Linked DNA regions of Martelella endophytica. Each later gene encodes a partner of the first gene's protein in a complex. Links are inferred from orthologs where the notes say so. Each region holds a gene or a part of one and is shown in the gene's direction. Other genes may lie near its edges.

What was found. The genes of interacting proteins can lie anywhere in the genome.
Region 2: the proteins of hfq (region 1) and TM49_RS18850 are in contact, whole or in part, in a crystal structure (PDB 3VU3), measured with the Escherichia coli proteins. The link is inferred for Martelella endophytica from one-to-one orthologs.

Annotation. Positions count from the first base shown.
Region 1 is NZ_CP010803.1:3,593,360-3,601,552, reverse strand. Bases 2,317-5,280 are described here. They hold hfq (RNA chaperone Hfq), read left to right. Parts: upstream 2,317-3,659; coding sequence 3,660-3,902; downstream 3,903-5,280. Other genes in these bases: TM49_RS16500 (carboxymuconolactone decarboxylase family protein), read right to left, coding at 5,269-5,280; hflX (GTPase HflX), read left to right, coding at 3,916-5,256; trkA (Trk system potassium transporter TrkA), read left to right, coding at 2,317-3,501. Also shown: TM49_RS16525 (sensor histidine kinase NtrY-like), read left to right, coding at 1-713; nitrogen assimilation response regulator NtrX, read left to right, coding at 703-2,067; more of trkA, read left to right, coding at 2,125-2,316; more of TM49_RS16500, read right to left, coding at 5,281-5,658; TM49_RS16495 (MerR family transcriptional regulator), read right to left, coding at 5,642-6,028; mazG (nucleoside triphosphate pyrophosphohydrolase), read right to left, coding at 6,130-6,966; TM49_RS16485 (nucleoside deaminase), read right to left, coding at 6,997-7,584; siroheme synthase CysG, read left to right, coding at 7,776-8,193. UniProt on the Escherichia coli protein: RNA chaperone that binds small regulatory RNA (sRNAs) and mRNAs to facilitate mRNA translational regulation in response to envelope stress, environmental stress and changes in metabolite concentrations.
Region 2 is NZ_CP010803.1:4,072,545-4,078,052, reverse strand. Bases 1-2,894 are described here. They hold TM49_RS18850 (catalase), read left to right. Parts: upstream 1-335; coding sequence 336-2,453; downstream 2,454-2,894. Other genes in these bases: TM49_RS18845 (PQQ-dependent sugar dehydrogenase), read right to left, coding at 2,738-2,894; TM49_RS23715 (hypothetical protein), read right to left, coding at 2,517-2,654; TM49_RS18855 (NAD(P)/FAD-dependent oxidoreductase), read left to right, coding at 1-167. In the rest of the region: more of TM49_RS18845, read right to left, coding at 2,895-4,369; TM49_RS18840 (DUF2231 domain-containing protein), read right to left, coding at 4,362-4,799; TM49_RS18835 (carboxypeptidase regulatory-like domain-containing protein), read right to left, coding at 5,192-5,508.

The DNA of each region.
Region 1 (8,193 bases):
ACCCGCTGACACCGATCCAGCTTTCCGCCGAGCGGATCAAGCGCCGGATCGGCCGCAAGATCGAGGATGAGGACGACCGCAAGGTGTTCGACCAGTGTACCGACACGATCGTGCGACAGGTCGGCGATATCGGCCGGATGGTCGACGAGTTCTCCTCGTTTGCCCGCATGCCGAAGCCGTCGAAATCAAGCGGCGATTTGCGCACCATCATCACCGATGCAATGTTCCTGACCGAGATGGGCCGCACCGACGTGAGCTTCCAGCGCGAGTTGGGCGACGTGCCGCTGGAGGGGCTCTTCGACGATCGCATGCTCGGACAGGCCTTCGGAAACATCATCAAGAACGCTGTGGAAGCCATTGAATCTCTGCCGCATTCGCAAGAGGATCCCGGCAGGATACTGGTCCGCGCCAGCCACGATGCGACCCGCGACCGCTACATCATCGACTTCATCGACAACGGCAAGGGATTGCCGGTCGAAAACCGCCACATGATCCTCGAGCCCTATATCACCATGCGTGAGAAGGGCACCGGGCTTGGCCTCGCGATCGTGCGCAAGATCATCGAGGAGCATGGCGGCAAGCTCGAACTGCATGATGCCCCGGCCGATTTCGCCAACGGCCGCGGCGCGATGATCCGCGTGGAACTGCCGCACGTACATGATGGCGACACCGCACGGGAACAAAAAGACAGGGAAGACAACGATGGCCTCTGATATTCTTGTCGTCGACGATGAAGCCGACATCCGGGATATTGTTTCGGGTATCCTGTCGGATGAGGGGCACGAAACCCGCGTTGCTCATGACAGCGACAGCGCGCTTGCGGCAATCTCCGACCGGGTTCCGCGGCTGATCTTTCTCGATATCTGGATGCAGGGGAGCCGGCTCGACGGCCTGGCGCTGCTGGAGGAGATCAAGAGCCGCTATCCCGAACTGCCGGTGGTGATGATCTCCGGTCACGGCAACATCGAAACGGCGGTTTCCTCGATCAAGCGCGGCGCCTTCGATTTCATCGAGAAGCCGTTCAAGGCCGACAGGCTGGTGCTGATCGCCGAGCGGGCGCTGGAGAACTCGCGGCTGAAGACCGAGGTTCAGGAACTGAAGCGCAAGAGCGGTGATCCCGAGGAGCTTGTCGGCTCGTCGCTGCTGGTCTCCCAGCTTCGCCAGACGCTGGAGAAGATCGGCCCGACCAACAGCCGGGTGATGATCTTCGGCGCTTCCGGCTCCGGCAAGGAGGTGGTGGCTCGCCTGCTGCACAAGCGCAGCCAGCGCGCCGAGGGGCCTTTCGTGGCCTTGAACGCGGCAGCAATCACGCCGGAAAACATGGAAATCGAGCTCTTCGGCGTCGAGCCCGGCGGCGGCCGGTCGCGGAAGACCGGTGCGCTCGAACGCGCCCATCGCGGCACGCTGTATCTCGATGAGATCGGCGAGATGCCGCTTGAGACCCAGAAGAAGATCCTGCGGGTTCTGGTCGACCAGCAGTTCGAACGCGTGGGCGGCAGCCGCCGCGTCAGCGTCGACGTCCGCATCATTTCCTCCTCGGCGCTGGACCTGCAACTGCGCATTGGCGACGGGCTTTTCCGGCAGGACCTCTACCACCGGCTCGCCGTGGTGCCGGTGCGCATACCGGGGCTTGCCGAACGGCGCGAGGATATTCCCTTCCTCGTCGATTTCATCATGCGCCAGCTCTGCGATCAGGCCGGCATCCGCCAGCGCCAGATCGGCGATGACGCGATGGCGATCCTGCAGGCGCATGACTGGCCGGGCAATATCCGCCAGCTCCGCAACAATCTGGAGCGTCTGCTGATCCTGTCGCGCGAGGAAACCGGCAATGCGCCGATCGGCGCCGATCTGTTGCCGGCTGACCTCTCCGACGTTCTGCCGCAGATTCAGACCTCCGGCGACGCCCATATCATGACGCTGCCGCTGCGCGAGGCGCGCGAGCGCTTCGAGCGGGATTATCTGATGGCGCAGATCAACCGCTTCGGCGGGAATATCTCGCGCACGGCGGAATTCGTCGGGATGGAGCGGTCGGCGCTGCACCGCAAGTTGAAGTCCCTTGGCATCTGATCAAAAAACCGTCAGATTGCGCCGACCAACGACCCTTGAACCCCAAGAGCGGTCCTTATGAAAATCATTATCTGCGGCGCCGGCCAGGTTGGCTTCGGTATCGCCGAGCGCCTCTCCCAGGAATATAACGACGTCTCCGTCATCGACACGTCCGCTTCGTTGATCAGCGCCATCACCGAGCTTCTCGATGTGCGCGGCTATGTCGGCCATGGTGCGCATCCGGACGTGCTGGCGAAGGCCGGCGCCGATCAGGCCGACATGATCATCGCCGTGACGCTGCATGACGAGATCAACATGGTCGCCTGCCAGGTCGCGCATTCGCTGTTTAACGTGCCGACCAAGATCGCCCGCATCCGCTCGCAGAGCTACCTGCACTCGCACTATTCGGACCTGTTCTCGCGCGACCACATGCCGATCGACGTGACGATCTCGCCGGAAGTCGAGGTCGGCAAGATGGTGCTGCGCCGTATCGCTTTCCCGGGCGCGACCGATGTCGTCCGTTTCGCCGACGAGAAGATCGCCATGCTCGCCGTCGAGTGCAATGACGATTGCCCGGTGCTGAACACGCCGCTGATGCAGCTCAGTCAGCTCTTCCCGGATCTCAATGCCACGGTCACCGGCATCTACCGCGAAGACAAGGTGATCATCCCGCATTCGACCGACCAGGTGCTCTCCGGCGATCTCGTCTATGTGGTCTGCGAGCAGGAGCACATCCGCCGCACGCTGGCGCTGTTCGGTCATGAGGAGCAGGAGGCCCGCCGCATCGTGATTGCCGGCGGTGGCAATATCGGCTTCTTCGTCGCCAAGTCTATCGAGGAAATGCAGCCGCGCACCCGGCTGAAGATGATCGAGAATGACCGCGAAAAGGCCGTGGCGGTGTCCGATTCGCTGCGCAACGTGATCGTGCTGCAGGGCTCCGCGCTCGACCAGAACATCATGGTGCAGGCCGATGTGCCGGATGCCCACCTGATGGTGGCACTGACCAACAACGACCAGACCAACATCCTGGCCTCGGTCATTGCCAAGCAGCTCGGCTGCAAGGCCAATCTGGCGCTCCTCAACAACCCGTCCTTCCACGACGTCACCAAGTCGCTGGGCATCGACGCCTATATCAACCCGCGGGCCGTGACGATCTCCCGCGTCCTGCAGCATGTGCGCAAGGGCCGTATCCGCTCCGTCTACGCGGTGCAGAAGGGGCAGGCAGAGGTGATCGAGGCGGAGGCGCTGACGACATCGCCGCTGGTCGGCACGCCGTTCCGGGACCTCGACCTTCCCGAAGGCATTCGCATCGGCGCGGTCTATCGCGGCGAGGAGGTGCTGCGGCCGACCGGTGATCTGAAGATCAAGGCCCATGACCGGGTGATCCTCTTTGCCGCCGCCTCGGCTGTCCGTCACGTCGAACAGCTCTTCCGCGTGTCGATCCAGTATTTCTAGGGGAAGCCGCGCGCCTGTGGCCGTCTTTTTTTGATCGTTGCGGAAGGGCCGTCGATTTGCTACCACCTCTTATTGAATACGCGTTGCCGGTTCTCGGGGACGACGATTATGGGTGGGAACCGGCGACATGCCGGCAAGAGTAAGAAAGAAGCGGCGCTATGGCGGAACGTTCTCAGAATCTGCAGGATCTCTTCCTCAATACGGTTCGTAAGCAGAAGATTTCCCTGACGATTTTTCTGATCAATGGGGTAAAGCTCACCGGGGTTGTGACCTCATTCGACAATTTCTGCGTTCTGTTGCGCCGCGACGGACACTCCCAGCTGGTCTACAAGCATGCGATTTCGACGATCATGCCCGGCCAGCCGGTTCAGATGTTCGAAGGCGATGACAGCGCTTCGTAAGCGGTGATTTTCCATTTCCGACGATACATTCTTTCCTGAAAGCGAATACGAGAACCGCGATTCCTCACGGGCTCTCGTCGTTGTTCCGGTCATCAAGGCCGATCGCCGCAGTGACGGCGAGGGGCTTTCTTCGCGCGCGCCCGAAAGCCGCCAGCAGGAGGCAGAGGGCCTTGCGCGGGCCATCGGGCTCGAGGTCGTGGCTTCGGTGATTGTGCAGGTCAACGACCCGCGGCCGGCCACGCTCATCGGCACCGGCAAGATCAAGGAAATCGACGAGCTGCTCGATGAGAACAATATCGGGCTGGTGATCGTCGATCATCCATTGTCGCCGGTTCAGCAGCGCAATCTCGAAAAGGAGTGGGTCGCCAAGGTCATCGACCGGACCGGCCTCATTCTCGAGATTTTCGGCGAGCGCGCCTCCACCAAGGAAGGCCGCCTGCAGGTCGAGCTGGCGCATCTCAACTATCAGCGCGGTCGCCTTGTCCGAAGCTGGACCCACCTTGAGCGTCAGCGTGGTGGTGGTGGCTTCATGGGTGGCCCGGGCGAAACCCAGATCGAGGCGGACCGGCGGCTTCTGCGCGAGCGGATTACCAAGCTCGAGCGTGAGCTGGAGCAGGTGGTTCGCACGCGCCAGCTTCACCGTTCCAAACGCAAGAAGGTGCCGCATCCGATCGTGGCGCTTGTCGGCTATACCAATGCCGGGAAGTCGACCCTGTTCAATCGCATTACCGGGGCAGGGGTGCTGGCGGAGGACATGCTGTTTGCAACGCTTGATCCGACCTTGCGCCGGATGAAGCTGCCGCATGGCCGCACCGTCATCCTGTCCGACACCGTGGGTTTCATCTCCGACCTGCCGACGCACCTCGTCGCTGCCTTCCGGGCAACACTGGAAGAGGTGCTGGAGGCGGATCTGATCCTGCATGTCCGCGACATGGCCGATCCCGCCCGAGACGCGCAGTCCGGCGACGTGCTGCGCATTCTCGGCGAGCTCGGCATCGACGAGAAGGCACAGAACGAGCGGATCATCGAAGTCTGGAACAAGGTCGACCTGCTGGAGCCGGAGGACCACGACGCGCTGATGGCGCGGGCCGAGCCGAACGACGACGTGATGGCCGTGTCCGCCGTCACCGGCGAGGGCGTCGAAGCGCTAGTGGATCGGATTGCCGCCCGGCTCGCCGGTGTGTTGACCGAAACGACGATCACGCTCGCCCCCGAACAGTTGCATCTCCTGCCATGGCTCTACGAACACGCCTTGGTCGACGAACGCCGCGATCTGGAAGATGGCTCGGTGAGCCTCGACATCCGGCTTGCGGACACCGAGGCGCAGCGGCTGGATAGCATGCTGGCGGGCTAACCCGCCGGCTCTTCAGGGCAGGTCGCGTTCGGCAAAGACCGCCTTTGCAGCGAACAACCCGTTGAGGGCTGCCGGAAATCCGGCATAGACGGCCATCTGCATCATTGTCTCGACGATCTCGTCCTTGCTGACGCCCACGTTCAGTGCTGCTTCGATGTGAACCTTGAGCTGCGGCGCGGCGTTGCCCATGGCGGTGAGTGCGGCGACGGTCGCGATCTCGCGTTCGCGTAGCCCCAGCCCGGGCCGGGAATAGATATCGCCGAAGGAAAACTCGAAAATGTAGCGGGAGAAATCGGGTGCGATGTCTTCGAGCGCGTCGATAACGTTCTGCCCTGCCGCGCCGTCGATCGCCGCAAGCGCGCGTTTGCCGCGTTCGAGGCGGCTTTCATTCTGATCGTTCATTGCGTCTTTGATCCTCTTTTTCGTCACCGCCGGCATAGCCGGCAATTTTGGTGTCGAGGACATCCAGACAGGACTGCAGCTCGAGCACATGACGACGCACGGCGTCGCGATGCTGTTCGAGGAGTTGTTGACGCTGGGGCTCCGTGCCCTTGCCCTGCTGCCGCAAAGCGGCATAGCGCAGCATCTGCCGGATCGGCATCCCGGTGGTTTTCAGGCGGCCGAGAAATTCGATCCAGACCAGCATCGATGCGTCGTAGTCGCGATGACCGGATTGATCCCGGTCTGTATCGGGCAGCAAACCGATCCGTTCGTAATAGCGGATGGTATGGGCCGACAGCCCGGAGCGTTTCGCGAGTTCACCGATCTTCATCTTCGTCCTGCTTTCGTCACGACGCCTGAGAAGCTAGGTGTTTGAGCGCACTCTAAGTCAACAGAAAAAATGTCGGGTCGCGCAGCAAAAATGCCGGCCGATTATTCGCCGAGCTTGCGTTCGATTGCCTTGGCATCCTGCCAGAGCGCTTCCATGCGCTCCAGTGTAGCGGCTTCCAGCGTATCGCCTGAAGCCTTCAGGCTTTCCTCGATATGATTGAAGCGACGGCGGAATTTTGTATTGGTGCCGCGCAGCGCCTGCTCCGGATCGGTCCCGGTGTGACGGCCAAGATTGACGGCGGCGAAGATCAGATCGCCGAGCTCGTCGGCGATCTCGGCCTTGTTGCCGGTCTGCAGCGCTTCGCGCAGCTCGCCGATCTCTTCCTCGAACTTGTCGAGGATCGGTTCCGCTTCCGACCAGTCGAAGCCGACGCGTGCCGCGTGCTCCTGCAGCTTCAGCGCCTCCGTCAATGCCGGGAACGAGCGCTGCACGGAGCCGAGATGCCCGGCCTTGAAGTCCTCGGTGACGCCGGCCCTGGCCCGACGCTCGGCGCGATCCGCCTTCTCCTGACGCTTGATTGCATCCCATTGCAGTTTCACCGCTTCCGGCGTGTCGGCGTCGTTGCGCGCGAAAACGTGGGGATGGCGCCGGATCATTTTCGACGTGACGGCGTGGACGACGTCGTCGAAGGAAAACAGCCCTTCCTCCTCGGCCATGCGCGCATGGAAAACCACCTGCAGCAGGAGATCGCCCAGTTCGTCGCAAAGATCGTCAAAATCGCGCCGCTCGATCGCGTCGGCGACTTCATAGGCCTCCTCGATCGTATACGGCTTGATGCTCTCGAAATCCTGCTTCAGGTCCCAGGGGCAGCCCGTCTCGGGCGTGCGCAGGGCGGCCATGATTTCGATGAGGCGTGCGATATCGCGTGAGGGTTCCACGGGCGGGCGCTCCGGCATGCGTGTCAGATGTCATCCAAGCGGGATCTTGGTCTCGCCCTTATGCGACTGGTAGGTGTCCGACGCAAGCGCATAGCGATCCCGAATGGCATCGATGCGCTGGAGAAAATCGCTGCGCTCAGGCTCATCGGCGGCAACCGCCATGTCGATGATCGAGCGGGCGGTGAAGAAGGCGTTCTGTCGCCGGTAGCCGCCGGGCTCGAGCCCATAGAGTTCCTTCATGATCTTCAGGTCGTGCGGAATGGCGAAACTGTCGCGCGAATCCTCATGGCTGAAGAAATAGAAATAATTGTCGAATCCGGCCCAGGTGATCGCCGACATGCACATGGTGCAGGGTTCGTGCGTGGACAGGAACAGCAACTCCTTCGTCGGAGGGGCATCCGGCAGTTCGTAGAATTGCTTCAGCGTGTGCACCTCGCCGTGCCAGAGCGGGTTCGATGTCTCGTCATTGGTGCCTGCTATGACAAGCGACAAGTCGTCCTTGCGCAGGATTGCCGCGCCGAACACCTTGTTGCCACCGGAAACGCCCCTCAGCGTCAGTGGCAGGATATCGTTTTCGATGACGCCCAGCAGGCGGTGGGTCAGTTTGCTGTCGCTCATGTTGGTCCCCCGATATGTCCACCGACGTTAATGGTGGCCGGCCCGGTCTGCAAGCGCCGGTCAAATTTGCTGCGATGGCCGCACAATTGAGGAATGAAATGTTTCCGCGTCGCCGCGCGCGCATTTTCGTTTCTTCAAGGTGCTGTCAGACATCGGCATCATTGCGCCATTGAGAGAAGGACTGTTCCGAAATGGTCGCAAAAGAAGAATTGCTGTCGGCATTTCCGGCATTTTTCAAGGTCGAGGGCCGCAAGGTCGCGATTTTCGGCGGGGGCGCGGAAGCCTTTGCCAAGGCGCGGCTGATGGCGAAGACCAGTGCCGCCGTCATCGCCTATGCCGATGACTTCGAGGCCGATTACCGCTCGTTCCTGGAGGAGCGCGGTTTCGCCAGCGTAGAAGCGTCATTCGATGCCGCCCAGCTCGATGGTGCCGTCATGGCCTTTGCCGCAACCGGCGAGCACGAGCACGACCGTCGCATTGCCGCGTGCGCGCGGATGCTGAACGTGCCGGTCAACGCCGTCGATCAGAAGGATGACTGCGATTTCTATACGCCGGCACTTGTCGTCCGCCCCCCGGTCGCCGTGGCGATCGGCACGGAAGGGGCAGGGC
Region 2 (5,508 bases), 480 kb from region 1 along the record:
AGTCCGGCCGATTCAAGCTGACGGGTCGGCTTGCGTGGTGGCTATGGGCGATCGTGCATGTCTATCTGCTGGTGAACTTCGAGAAGCGCCTGCTTGTCAGCGTTCAGTGGATCTGGACCTTCCTCACAGGTCAGCGCAACGCACGCCTTATCGACGACAGATCATGATTGAGCGGAGCGTCCGGGCCGCGCTCTGCCGTGCCGAAAATTCCTGTCCGGAAATCTCTGCCAAAGCTGGAACAATCGCCACGGGTTGCGGTTAGGCCAAAGGTCGGGCGTGCTGACAGCACGGGGCGCGTTTCGACCTTCCATCGAACCGTGTTCGGGAGATTGATCATGACGAGGCGGACCGAAACCCTCAAGCAGGGCACAATCGCGGACCAGAAGGTATTGCGCGGCACCGGCGGCGAAATCCACCAGACCAGCGGCGACGGCGTCGAAAGGCTGACCACTGCGCAGGGCGTGCCGGTCGCCGACGATCAGAATTCGCTGAAGGCGGGTACGCGTGGTCCGACGCTGATGGAGGATCAGGTCTTTCGCGAGAAAATCTTCCACTTCGATCATGAGCGCATTCCCGAGCGCGTGGTCCATGCTCGTGGCTTCGGTGCCCATGGCGTCTTCGAGACCTATGAGCCGCTTACCGATATCACCAGCGCTGATCTGTTCCAGCGCAAGGGCGAGAAGACCGAGGTCTTCGTGCGCTTCTCGACTGTGGCGGGTAACAAGGGCTCGGCCGATGTCGCCCGTGATGTGCGCGGCTTTGCAGTAAAATTCTATACCAAGGAAGGCAACTGGGACATCGTCGGCAATAATATTCCGGTTTTCTTCATTCAGGACGCGATCAAGTTTCCCGATCTCATTCACGCCGCCAAACAGGAGCCGGACCGCGGCTTTCCGCAGGCGCAGACCGCGCATGACAATTTCTGGGACTTCATATCGCTGACGCCGGAATCGATGAACATGGCGCTGTGGATCATGTCCGACCGCACCATTCCGCGCTCCTTCCGCTTCATGGAGGGCTTCGGCGTCCATACCTTCCGTCTCGTCAATGCCGAGGGCAAGTCGACCTTCGTCAAGTTCCACTGGAAGCCGAAGCAGGGGATGCAGTCGGTAATGTGGAACGAGGCACTGAAGCTCAACGGCGCGGACCCGGATTTCCATCGCCGCGATCTTTGGAACGCGATCCAGATGGGCGATTATCCCGAATGGGAGCTCGGCATGCAGCTCTTCGATGAGGACTTTGCCGAAAAGTTCGACTTCGATGTGCTCGACGCCACCAAGATCATCCCCGAGGAAGAGGTTCCGGTGCGCATCGTCGGCAAGATGACGCTGAACCGCGTGGTCGACAACTTCTTTGCCGAGACCGAGCAGGTCGCCTTCCACACCGGCAATCTGGTGCCCGGCATCGATTTTACCAACGACCCGCTGCTGCAGGGGCGCAACTTCTCCTATCTCGACACCCAGCTGAGCCGCCTCGGCTCGACCAACTTCACCCACCTGCCGGTCAATGCGCCGCGCTGTCCCTTCCACCATTTCCAGCAGGATGGCCACATGGCCTTCCATAACCCGACGACGCGGGCGAACTACGAGCCCAACTCCTGGGGACCGGAAACCGGCGGACCGCGCGAGGATCCGAAGGGCGGCTTCACCTCGCATCCGGAAGAGATCGAGGCGCCGAAGGGCCGCTACCGTTCGGAAACCTTCGCCGATCACTACAGCCAGGCGCGGCAGTTCTACCTGTCGCAGACAGACACGGAGAAGAGCCACATCGCCGATGCCTTCACCTTCGAGCTGTCCAAGGTCGAAACACCGGCTATCCGCGCGCGCATGGTCGCCCATCTGCTGAACGTCGACGAGGCGCTGGCCGAAAAGGTCGGGACGGGGCTGAGGCTCAAGACCATGCCGGAGCCGGCGGAAAGCGCGATGCCTGTGAAGGACGGGTTGAAGCTCTCGCCGAAGCTTTCGATCATTCTCAACGGTCCGGAGGGCTTCGTCGGCCGCAAGCTTGGCGTGCTTCTGACCGATGGCGTTGATATCGGCCTCGTCAAGGCGTTGAAGCAGGCCGCGGAGAAGGCTGGCGCGATGATCGAATTCGTCGCCCCGATGGTCGGCGGCGTCGAAGCGAGCGACGGCACCTGGGTTGAGGCAGACCAGAAGGTCAACGGCGGTCCGTCGGTGCTCTATGATGCCGTGGCGATCCTCGCGAGCGAGGAAGAGATCGTTACGCTGATGCAGGAATCGACGGCAAAGGACTTCGTCAACGACGCCTTCGCCCATTGCAAGTTCATCGCCTACAATGCGGCCGTCATGTCGCTGTTCGAAAAGACCGGGCTTGCATCGGACCTGGACGATGGCTGCATAAAACTCTCCGTGGCGGATGATGCCGAGGACTTCATCGCCGCCTGCGCCAAGCTGCGCGTCTGGGACCGCGAGCCCAAGGTCAAGGCAGCCTGATCAAGAGAGGTCAACTCCGAAACGAAAAGCGCCGGGGCTTTGCCCGGCGCTTTTTTGTCATGGTCAGTTGCTCGGATCCATGGCGTTCGGCGGTGCCTTTTCCGATTGGTCGTTATTGTCGTTACCGTTCATGCCGATCGCCAGGGCGGCGATGATCACCACGATGATGACCGCCGCGCCTGCAATGCTCCAAGGTTTCATGTCTGTCTCCTCCTGCCGGGTGGCATGACGCCACCACGTTTCCATATCGGGCAGGAGAGTGCTCCCGCCCGCACTTTTCTCTGCTACTGGCTGGCCTCGACACTACCGGGCGGCTCGGTTGCCGGCACGATCTCGGTCTGGGAGGGCGTTTCCGTCTCGCTGCTTTCGGCCGGCTCCTGGCCGGTGAGCTGTTCGTCAACGGAAGGTGACGGCGCTTCGTCGGTCGTTTCGCTCGCGCTCTCTGGAACTGAACCCGATGAGCTTCCTGCTGCCGGTGCACCGGTTATGCCTTCGCCACCGCCGGATGCCGCGGTGCTGGCCGCTGCAGAGCCCTCCGGCATTTCGTCTGTGCCGAGCGGCTCCGGCGCGATCGCGCCATCGTCGGATGCGATCCGCCAGACGGTATTTCCGGCGTCATCGGCAACGAGCAGCGCACCAGTGCCGTCAATGCCGACTCCGACCGGGCGGCCATGAGCCTCGTCTCCGTCGAGGAAGCCGGTGACGACGTCCACCGCAGCGGCCGCCGGTTCACCGTTCACGAACGGCACGAAGACGACCTTGTAGCCGTTGAACACCGTACGGTTCCAGCTCCCGTGCTCACCGACGAAAGCGCCGGAGGCATAGTCATCCGGCAGGGCGGAGCCATGCGAGAAGGCCATGCCGAGCGGCGCCACGTGGCTCGAAAGCGCATAGTCTGGAGCGATGGCCTTTTCCACCATGTCCGGCCGTTGCGGATGCACACGCTTATCCACATGATCGCCGTAATAGCTCCATGGCCAGCCGTAGAAGGCGCCTTCCTGGACGGAAGTCATGTAATCCGGCACGAGGTTGGGCCCCAGTTCGTCGCGCTCGTTGACGACGGTCCAGAGCTCGCCGGTGTCGGGGTTGAACGAAAGGCCGTTGGGGTTGCGCAGGCCGGAGGCATAGATCCGGGCCGCACCCGTTTCCCGATCAACCTGCCAGATCGCGGCGCGGCCCTTTTCGGCTTCGATACCGTTCTCGACGATGTTGGAGTTCGAGCCGACCGAGGCGTAGAGCGTTTCGCCGTCCGGGCTCAATGCTAGGTCCTTGGTCCAGTGATGGTCGATCGGGCCGCCCGGCAGCGGCGTCAGCACCTCGGGAGTCGCCGTGATCTCGTCCTGTCCGAGTTCATAAGGGTAGGCCAGAATTGCGTCGGTTGCAGCGACATAGAGCGTATTGTCTGCCCAGGCGACGCCGAAAGGCGAGTTCAGGCCGGTCAGCAGGTCATGGCGTTCGTCGACCTCCCCGTCGCGGTTTGTATCCCGCAGCAGCGTGATGAGATTGCTTTCCTTCTGCTCGCCGCCACCGCCGCCATGGGCGATCGACATGATCCAGCCGCGGATGAAATCCTTCGGCCGTGTCACCGGTTCGCCGGAGGGGCCGCGCGCCTGAATGACGAGGACATCGCCGTTCGGCAGGGTGTGGACCGTCCGCGGATTGGCGAGGTCCGTAGCATAGGCCGAGATCGTCAGATCATCGGGTACCTGTGGGGTCTGGCCGTCTTCCCAGCCGACGACCTCGGCTACCTTCATGCTGGGCAGAAGCGCATGTTCTGGTTCGGGCAGGGTGGGATCGGCGCCGATCTGCTCGGCCGGATCGATCTGGCCGCCATCGCCGCAGGCTGCAAGGGTGATGAGCGCCGAGCTCGCGGCAAGAGTGAGTATGCGTTTACGGGCGGGGCAGAAATCAGTCATGGAGGATTCTCCATTCTTGGGAAAGCGGGCTGACGGCGGCAAGCCAGAGCGTGGCAATGATCGCGATGAAGGTGAGGGCGGAGAGGATCAGGCCTCCCGGCACGACAGCCGTCCAGCCATCGCCTGCGTGGACGAAGCTGTTGACCAGACCGAGAATGAGGATGACGGCAAAACCGATGGTTTCGGCCCAGCCCGGCCTGTAATGCCGGGCATTGGCGCGCAGAACGTCGCCAAGGCCGGCCAGGATCGCCAGTGCGCCAAAAACCAGACCGCCCAGGAGCAGCCAGGCCGAAAAATTCTGCCACATCAGAACGGACGTCTGCCAGTAGAGGATGTCCGTCACCAGCGCAAAGGTAAACGCTACCAGCGGAAAGGGAACAAAGATGGTGCGGTAGGGATATCTGCCGATCGAGTTCGGTTGCGTGTGCATGAGCGTATCCTCCTTTTGCTTGGGATGGAACGCCAGCTGAACCATTGGAAGGACAATTTGTTCCGGACCGAAGTCCAAGGCGGTAGACTGGATCAGATGTAATTGCGGCGACTGGGGGTCGTAAGTGGGCCTAGAGGGAGCGCCGAAACGCTTCGTGGCGTTATCAACAAGCTGAGCCCAAACGGGCAATCCATGTTTTCTTCAACGTGAACATCAGTGAAACGCTGTTACATTTTGATTGGAGCGGGTCAGCTGGGCATTGAAATAGAATGTTGATTCTATTGGCGAAATTCGTAGCCTTCCAAGCTGAATATGCGGGTTCGATTCCCGCTACCCGCTCCAGCGCACAGCATCCCAACTTTCTGTTTCTGCCAGGCGTCTGCGGCAAGGCTCTAGCGCCCCGTCATGATGATGTCGCGCGTCTCGCCGCCCTTCACCGAAACCTCTTCCATCAGATTGCCGCCCTGGGGCGTGTAGCCGACCAGCCATTCCACCGTGGTCACGATGTAGTAGCTGCCATCGGCCACGCCGGCGAATGCGAAACGGCCTTCGCCATCGGCACGGGTGTCGCGCATGGCGGCAAGATAACCGTCAGGCATTGGAGGCGACTGGATGTAGGTATTGATCTTGGCACCGCGATAGATGCCGTCCATCCGTTCGGTGGAATAGGCGGTCTTCGGGATCAGATGAACGTCGGAGCCGGCGGCAT